Regions from separate parts of the Shewanella sp. GXUN23E genome, predicted to be linked through region 1. Evidence: predicted binding sites of a transcription regulator. Region 1 holds the regulator's gene; the other holds the start of a gene.
The links. The regulator sigma-54, encoded in region 1, starts transcription at its own class of promoters, with help from an activator protein. The targets are predictions, from matches to a motif close to GTTGGCACGNNNNTNGNNT.

Region 1 (4,427 bases):
GACCTGTTCAGTGGTGCTTTTGAGTTGCTCCATCAAGCTGCCAATCAGCGACAGCGGCAAATTATCCACACAGTAGTAGCCCAGATCTTCCAGCGCTCTTAAGGCAACAGATTTTCCTGAGCCACTGCGGCCCGATACGATAACCAATTTCATGCGGTAATAACCCGGAACAGTTCTGCGTCATCCTGCGCTTTGCGCAGTTGCTTAACCACTTGTTTGTCGCTGAGCTTTTCAGCCATTGCAGCGAGTGTTGCCAGATGAGTCTGACATTGCTCGGCTGGAACCAGCAGGGCAAAAAGAATATCGACCGGTTGATTGTCGATGGCATCGAAGGGAACGGGTTCGGTGCATTTCACCAGGACGGCGATGGGATGATCAATAGTCGTCAGTTTGCCGTGAGGAATAGCAATACCGTTTCCGATTCCTGTGCTGCCAACTTTCTCCCGGGCAAGCAGACTTTCGAATACTTCCTGGGAGGAAAGGGTGGGGTACTGAGCCGCGATAAGATCGCTTACCAGCTCAAGTACTTTTTTCTTACTGCCCGGAGTGGCACAGGAGGCACACTCCGGCTGCAGGATGGTACGAAGTTCCATCGTTAGTGTTTTGTCAGTTTCTCTTTGTGTTTAATCACCTGACGATCAAGTTTGTCGATCAGGGCGTCTATTGCGGCATACATATCTTCATGTTCTGAAGTTGCGAAAATTTCGCCGCCGTTTATATGCAGTTTTGCTTCTGCAATTTGCTGAAGTTTCTCAACATTCAATACAACGTGCACATTATTGATCTGTTCAAAATGGCGTTCAAGCTTGGTGAATTTGCTTTCCACATATTCCCGCAGAGAGTCTGTAATCTCGATATGGTGTCCAGTCAGGTTGATTTGCATAGATAGCTACCTCCTTTATTCCGGGTAGGGTTATAAACTCTTACGCTGGTTGGAAGGCGGAATCAGCATCGCTTCTCGGTATTTGGCGATAGTCCGTCTGGCAACATTTATTCCCTGTTCTGCCAGAAGTTCTGCCATCTTGCTGTCGCTTAATGGTTTCTTCTGGTTTTCGGCTGCCACTAGCTTTTTGATAAAAGCACGAATGGCAGTGGACGAGCATTCTCCACCATCTTCAGTTCCAACATGGCTGGAGAAGAAATACTTTAATTCGAAAATCCCTCTTGGGGTATGCATATATTTTTGCGTGGTCACCCTGGAAATGGTGGACTCATGCATTTCAACCGCTTCGGCAATATCGTTGAGTACCATAGGTTTCATGGCCTCTTCGCCGAACTCAAAAAATCCCTGTTGAAACTGCACGATACAATTGGCCACTTTCAGCAGTGTATCGTTACGGCTCTCCAGACTTTTAATAAACCACTTGGCTTCCTGCAAATGGCCGCGAATGAACTGGCTGTCAGCCTGGCTGCGCGTGCTGCGGGCCATGGCTGCATAATGCTGGTTGACATTCAGTTTGGGCATGCAATCGGGGTTGAGCTCCACTACCCAGCGGCCATGCTTCTTGGATACGGATACATCTGGGATTACATACTCATCGTTATCCCGGCTGATGAGCAGACCTGGCCGTGGATTCAGGGTCTGGATGAGGTTAATGGCCTCACGCAGATCATCTTCCTTAAGGCGGGTCTTGCGCATCAGAGTGCGGAAATCGCGGTTGGCAATCAGCTCCAGATGCTCACGGATAAGTAAGCGGGCATGCTCAATGTGGGGAGTCTCTGCCGCAAACTGATTGAGCTGGATCAGCAGACACTCGCTCAAATCCCTGGCAGCCACGCCCACAGGATCGAAGTGCTGGATACGCTTGAGTACCGCTTCAACTTCATCGAGTTCAGTGTCCTCATCTCCCAAGGCTTCGAGGATCTCCTGCGTGCTTTGAGTCAGGTACCCTCGGTCATCGATCGCCTCAATAATGGCGGTGGCGATGGCGTAATCGTTCTCGGAAAAGGGCGTCAGGTTTTTCTGCCATTCCAGATGTTCATACAGACCTTCACTGGTTTCCCCCTGAAATGGCATATCATCATCACGCACTGCGGGGCCGGCAGCGACTGGAGCGGCAGTGAAGACTTCATCCCAGGTGGTGTCCATGGGCAGCTCGTCCGGCATGGCTTCCTGGGTGATGGCGTCTGATGTTTCGACACTTGAGCTGTGCTGCATCGGCTCTGAATCGTCAGGCTCATCAAATTCCGCTGAGTTGTCACCCTCGTTGTCATTCAGCTCTGAGTCATATTGTTCTTCATCCATCTCCAGCAAAGGATTGGATTCCAGCGCCTGTTGGATTTCCTGCTGGAGTTCCAGAGAAGACAATTGCAACAGGCGGATGGCCTGCTGCAGTTGAGGCGTCATGGTTAACTGCTGACCCAGTTTAAGCTGGAGAGACGCTTTCATCTTTACCGCAAATCCCTGTATAGAGTGGTTTTAATAGAAATTCTCGAGAACCGGTATGTCCATCGGTCTGAGGAAAGTGCGTATCCTTGCTGTCCCGGCATGGCTGCTGCACTGGCGCCGGGACACATGAATTAACTATAGCCTGAATTGTTCACCCAAGTACACAGCGCGCACCTGCTGGTTATCAAGGATTTCCGCCGGTGTGCCTTCGGCAATCAGATTGCCGTGGCTGACGATATAAGCGTGTTCGCAAACATCCAGGGTTTCCCGCACGTTATGGTCGGTGATCAGTACCCCCAGACCACGGCTCTTGAGCTGTTCGATGATCTTCTTGATGTCGATAACCGAGATCGGATCAACCCCGGCGAATGGTTCATCCAGCAGAATGAACTTGGGATTGGCTGCCAGCGCCCTGGCAATTTCCACCCGCCGGCGTTCACCGCCTGACAGGGCCATCCCCATGGAATCGCGGATATGGGTGATGTTGAACTCTTCCAGCAGATGTTCCAGTTGTTCTTCCCGTTGCTCATTGGTCAGTGCCTTGCGGGTTTGCAGGACTGCCATGATATTGTCGCGGACGGACAACTTACGGAAGATACTGGCTTCCTGAGGCAGGTAGCCGATACCCTTGCGGGCGCGCATATGCATGGGATCCAGCGTCAGGTCTTCATCATTGATGTAGATAGCACCCTTGTCGCTTTTGACCAAGCCAACCACCATATAAAATGTGGTGGTCTTGCCGGCACCGTTGGGGCCGAGCAGACCGACGATCTGACCGGTTTTCACTTCCAGGCTGACGTCCTTGACGACCTGACGATTCTTGTAGCTTTTGGCAAGATGCTCTGCTTTCAGCGTCAGTTCACTCATGAATCCGGCTGCCCCTGCTTTTTGTCTTTGCTGGAAGGTTTGTTGTCGTCCAGAGGCTTGATGTCATTCTGGAAGTTTTCAGGCTTGATGACAGTGTGCACCCGATCGTCAGGATTCTGATTACCCTGTGCGGTCATCTGTTGCAATTCAATGTCGTAGACGATTTTGGGCGCACTGACTTTGCTGCCATCCTGCTCGATTTCAGCATCGCCCATCAGGGTCAGTACCCGCTTGCTGATGTTGTAGCGGATCTCATTGGCACTGGCAGTGGCAGGACGATGATTGTCCAGCATCTGGGTGTAGGTAGCCGGTTTGCCGGTGGCGATAAGAATGGTTTCTCCATCCCCCTGGCTGGCGCTGAGCTCATCGGCCTGAATTTTGATACTGCCCTGGGTGACTGTCACCGGGCCTGAGTACACCACCCGTTTGTTCTTGATATCGGCAAACTGGCTGGGTGCCTTGATGTGCACTTCCTTGGTGAGATCGTCCGTAGCCGCCAGTGCGCCCCAACTCAGGGTGCACAGGAGTGCCGCAAAAAATGTCTTAGTTTGGTTCATAGATTCCTGTTACCTGATTCAGCAGCTTAACTGTCTGCGCATTCAGATCGGCATAAAGCCCTGTACCTTCTACTTTAAAATTGCTGCCATCTACCTGGATTACGCGATCAGAGCGCATGATCATGGTATCCAGATCCAGCTGCAGGTAGCTGGTTTTCAGCTGTTGCAAGGGTTCATTGGGCGTAATGGCGTCGATGATAACATTATTCTCAAGCGTGACTATGTTGTCGTCTTTGTCGAGCGTGCCCTCAGCGGCAGATATCCGCCAGTGCGCCTGACCATTATCCGGGTAAAGCAGATAGACAGGCTGGGAAAAACGGGTCAGATTGCTGGCTTCGAAATGTTCCATATGTACAGCTGTCACCCGGCTTTCAACTTCGCCCAGGTCATTGAAACTGACGCTGGAGAGATCGTCGGCGACGAAATCAGGCTGAACCACATTGGAAGCGGCATTGGACTGCTGCTCATTCTTTTTCATCTGCACCTGCCAGTAAAGCCCCAGTGCAATTGAGAAGAACAGCACAATCGCCAGCGTAATCCGATTCATATACTCATCCCATGGGCAGCGTCGAACTTATCCTGACTCATCAGCAACAGATCCGTCAGTTCTCTGA
Region 2 (4,427 bases), on a different contig from region 1:
TGCGTCGCGGCCTGCCCACGTAAAGAGGCGCTGGCACTGAGCCTGCCATCTGGACAACGACTGTCCCACCGTGGACTGGCAATCATGCTGCTGGTGATCCTGTTTGCCCTGCCGATGCTGGCCTATTTGCTGGGATACTGGGAAAGTCAGACGCCAGCCGAGTTGCGACTGTATTTGATGCAGCATCTGGATAAGATTGGTATCTGACGCTGATCCGTGTAACAAATTAAAGGCAGTATAATGATGTTGGCAATGTGAGCGTAAAGCACATTGCCAGCGGCTTTACTGATGGCTCCCAAAGGCGACAACACGGGCAACGGTATAACAAAGAGATGGCAGGCATCCTTGTTATTCCAGCAAAGGGTTACAGACAGCGTTCCTGAGGGCGGAAAGGGCCTTTCTACCGCGACCGCTTTACCCTTCCAGGCAAACTGCCAGCCTCGTTGCGCTGTCGTTTTCCTCGCCCGGAGATAATTTGAAAGTGATCCGGCCCAATGTATGGTCAGCGATTGTCCAGTTTATGAAGGTATAAAAAAACCCGCTTATTCAGCGGGTTTTTATTTAACTGGCTAACAACTATCAGGCGCGTGAAGCACGCTTACGATCGTTTTCAGTCAGGTGGCGCTTACGCACACGAATGCTCTTGGGCGTGACTTCAACCAGTTCGTCATCATCGATGAATTCCAGCGCCTGCTCCAGGGTCATCAGGATAGGTGGCGTCAGAACCTGAGCTTCGTCGGTACCGGAAGCACGCATGTTGGTCAGCTGCTTACCTTTCAGACAGTTTACAGTCAGGTCGTTAGAGCGGCTGTGAATACCGATTACCTGGCCTTCATAAACTTCAGTGGCGTGGCCAATCATCAGACGACCGCGATCCTGCAGACCGTACAGAGCGAACGTCAGTGCCTTACCGGTCGCGTTAGAGATCAGTACACCATTGGTACGCTGACCGATGTCACCGCCCTTGTATGGACCATAGTGATCGAAGCTGTGGTACATCAGACCGGTACCGGAAGTCGCAGTCATGAACTCAGTCTGGAAACCAATCAAACCACGGCTAGGAATGATGAAGTCGATACGCACACGACCTTTACCATCCAGCTGCATGTCTTTCATGTCAGCCTTACGGGTACCCAGACGCTCGATCACACCACCCTGGTGCTCTTCTTCCACGTCAACGGTCAGGGTTTCGTATGGCTCGCACTTTTCGCCATCGATTTCCTTGATGATCACTTCTGGACGGGATACCGCCAGCTCATAACCTTCACGACGCATGTTTTCGATCAGGATAGACAGGTGCAGTTCACCACGACCGGATACGCGGAAACGATCAGGGCTTTCGGTTTCTTCAACGCGCAAAGCCACGTTGTGTACCAGTTCCTGCTCCAGACGCTCAAGAATGTTACGTGAAGTCACGTACTTACCTTCTTTACCAGCGAACGGAGAAGTGTTCACCTGGAAGGTCATGGTCATAGTTGGCTCGTCAACAGACAGCGGAGGCAGGGCTTCAACCGCACCGGCAGCACAGATGGTGTCGGAGATCTTCAGCTCACCCAGACCGGTAATGGCCACGATATCACCAGCCTGCGCTTCACCCACTTCGTGGCGATCCAGACCCATGTAACCCAGTACCTGGCCAACTTTACCGTTACGGGTTTTGCCATCAGCACCAACAATGGTCACCTGCTGGTTGGTCTTTACGCTGCCGCGCTTGATACGACCAACACCGATAACACCTACGTAAGAGTTGTAGTCCAGCTGAGAGATCTGCATCTGGAACGCGCCCTCAGCATCGGCATCAGGTGGAGATACCTGATCAACGATGGTTTGGAACAGTGGTGTCATGTTATCGCTGTGCTCATCCGGATCCAGAGACGCGAAACCGTTCAGCGCAGAGGCGTAAACAATTGGGAAATCCAGCTGCTCATCGGTGGCACCCAGGTTGTCGAACAGATCAAATACCTGATCGATAACCCAATCTGGGCGTGCACCCGGACGGTCAATCTTGTTGATAACCACGATAGGCTTCAGACCCTGAGCAAAGGCTTTTTGGGTTACGAAGCGGGTCTGTGGCATTGGGCCGTCCTGCGCATCAACCAGCAGCAGTACAGAGTCAACCATAGACAGAACACGTTCTACTTCACCACCGAAGTCAGCGTGTCCGGGAGTGTCTACGATGTTAATGCGGTAGTCATTCCATTTGATGGCGGTGTTTTTGGCCAGAATCGTGATGCCACGTTCTTTTTCCAGATCGTTGGAGTCCATCACCCGCTCAGTCGCTTCGCCACGGGTTGCCAGGGTGCCTGACTGCGCCAGCAGCTTGTCAACCAGGGTCGTCTTACCATGGTCAACGTGCGCGATAATCGCGATGTTTCTTAATTTTTCCAGCACGGATAAACCTCTTACCATCAATAAATTGGATTTCGTCTAAACTCGCTGACGAGCAAGTCAAGACAAAGGGGGCGACTGCCGCCCAAAGGGGCCACAGTCGTAAAAAGTGGGGTATTCTACTCCACCAGCGCATTGTCGCACAGGATTATTTTTTGCACATTTCAATTGTGCACAAATTAACCAGTTTTCATGCATTGCCTCAGCGCACTAATTTGGTTCACCCATAGGTCATTGCACCAAACCAAAGCAAGCGCAGCACCAACATGGTGCAACCGGCGTTAAAGCTGGTGCAACCCCTAGCACATAAACTTTTATTTTCAAGTAGTTAAATTATTGGCACAGGTCTGGCATTATGTTTGGCACGCAAGAGCAAGCCAGCAACATAGCTGGTGCCCTACACAGCAGAATATTGATTTAAAGGTACCCTACCTTTTCCCAGCGGAGGCTTAGCATGTCATACGAAGCGGTTTTACAACAACTGGCAGACAACGAAGTAAAATTTGTGGATTTACGTTTTACCGACACCAAAGGTAAAGAGCAGCATGTTTCTATTCCTACCCATCAGGTAGATGCTGACTTCTTCGAAGACGGTAAAATGTTTGACGGCTCCTCCATTGCAGGCTGGAAAGGCATCAACGAATCAGACATGGTACTGATGCCAGATCCTGATACCTTCCTGCTGGATCCTTTCACCGAAGAAAGTACTGCCATTATCCGTTGTGACATCCTCGAGCCAGGCACCATGCAGGGCTACGATCGTGACCCACGCTCCATCGCCAAAAAAGCTGAAGAGTACCTGCGTGCCACCGGTATTGCCGACACCGTATTGGTAGGGCCAGAGCCAGAATTCTTCCTGTTCGATGACGTACGTTTCGGCACCGACATGAGCGGTACCTTCGTGAAGATCGACGCCAAAGAAGCAGCATGGAACTCTGCCACATCTTATGAAGACGGCAACACAGGTCACCGTCCATTCGTGAAAGGCGGTTACTTCCCTGTTGCTCCTGTGGATTCCTCTCAGGATCTGCGCTCTGCCATGTGTCTGGTACTGGAAGAGATGGGCCAGGTTGTTGAAGCCCACCACCACGAAGTGGCCACTGCCGGTCAGAACGAAATTGCGACCCGCTTCAATACCCTGACCAAGAAAGCTGACGAAATTCAGGTGTTGAAGTACGTGGTGCATAACATGGCTCACGCCTATGGCAAAACTGCGACCTTTATGCCCAAGCCAATCGTTGGCGACAACGGCAGCGGTATGCACGTGCACCAGTCTCTGGCCAAAGATGGCGTAAACCTGTTTGCCGGCGACAAGTACGGTGGTCTGTCTGAAACTGCGCTGTACTACATCGGCGGTATCATCAAGCACGCCCGCGCGCTGAACGCATTCACCAACCCAAGCACCAACTCCTACAAGCGTTTGGTACCACACTTCGAAGCCCCGGTAATGCTGGCTTACTCTGCCCGTAACCGCTCCGCGTCTATCCGTATCCCTGTGGTTCCAAGCCCGAAAGCCCGTCGTATTGAGACCCGCTTCCCGGATCCAACTGCCAACCCATACCTGGGCTTCGCTGCCCTGCTGATGGCTGGTCTGGACGGTATCCAGAACAAGATCCATCCGGGCGAAGCCATGGACAAGGATCTGTATGACCTGCCAGCGGAAGAAGCAGCAGAGATCCCAACTGTTGCCGAGTCTCTGGAAGTTGCTCTGGCGGCACTGGATAGCGATCGTGAGTTCCTGACCAAGGGTGGCGTATTCAGCAACGACTTCATTGATTCCTACATCAAGCTGAAGACTGCTGAAGCCGAGCGTGTGAGCCGCACCACTCACCCACTGGAGTTTGAAATGTACTACAGCCTGTAATTGTTGGCTGATTCCTACAGGACCCCGCATTGCGGGGTCTTTTGCTTGTAGGCCAGAATGTGCTGCTATTGCCCCAGCGTGGCCAGTTTTTCCGGTGGCAAAGAGTCACCATGCAATTCAATTGTTTTGTTCAAATCTGCCAGCTGCACATTGATCGCCTGTCCCCGCCGCGAAA

Region 2: the regulator sigma-54 is predicted to act here: its motif matches at 2,724-2,742, upstream of glnA (glutamate--ammonia ligase).

The regions. Positions count from the first base shown of each region.
Region 1 covers NZ_JBOZWP010000017.1:54,736-59,162, reverse strand. Annotated here, with positions in the region: gene rapZ (RNase adapter RapZ) at 1-153, opposite strand, end outside; gene ptsN (PTS IIA-like nitrogen regulatory protein PtsN) at 150-593, opposite strand; gene hpf (ribosome hibernation promoting factor) at 596-883, opposite strand; gene ACRRUX_RS14555 (RNA polymerase factor sigma-54) at 914-2,389, opposite strand; gene lptB (LPS export ABC transporter ATP-binding protein) at 2,525-3,256, opposite strand; gene lptA (lipopolysaccharide transport periplasmic protein LptA) at 3,253-3,813, opposite strand; gene lptC (LPS export ABC transporter periplasmic protein LptC) at 3,800-4,360, opposite strand; gene kdsC (3-deoxy-manno-octulosonate-8-phosphatase KdsC) at 4,357-4,427, opposite strand, start outside.
Region 2 covers NZ_JBOZWP010000024.1:26,250-30,676, forward strand. Annotated here, with positions in the region: gene ACRRUX_RS17370 (4Fe-4S binding protein) at 1-207, shown strand, start outside; gene typA (translational GTPase TypA) at 580-2,391, opposite strand; gene glnA (glutamate--ammonia ligase) at 2,843-4,252, shown strand; gene ACRRUX_RS17385 (hypothetical protein) at 4,318-4,427, opposite strand, start outside.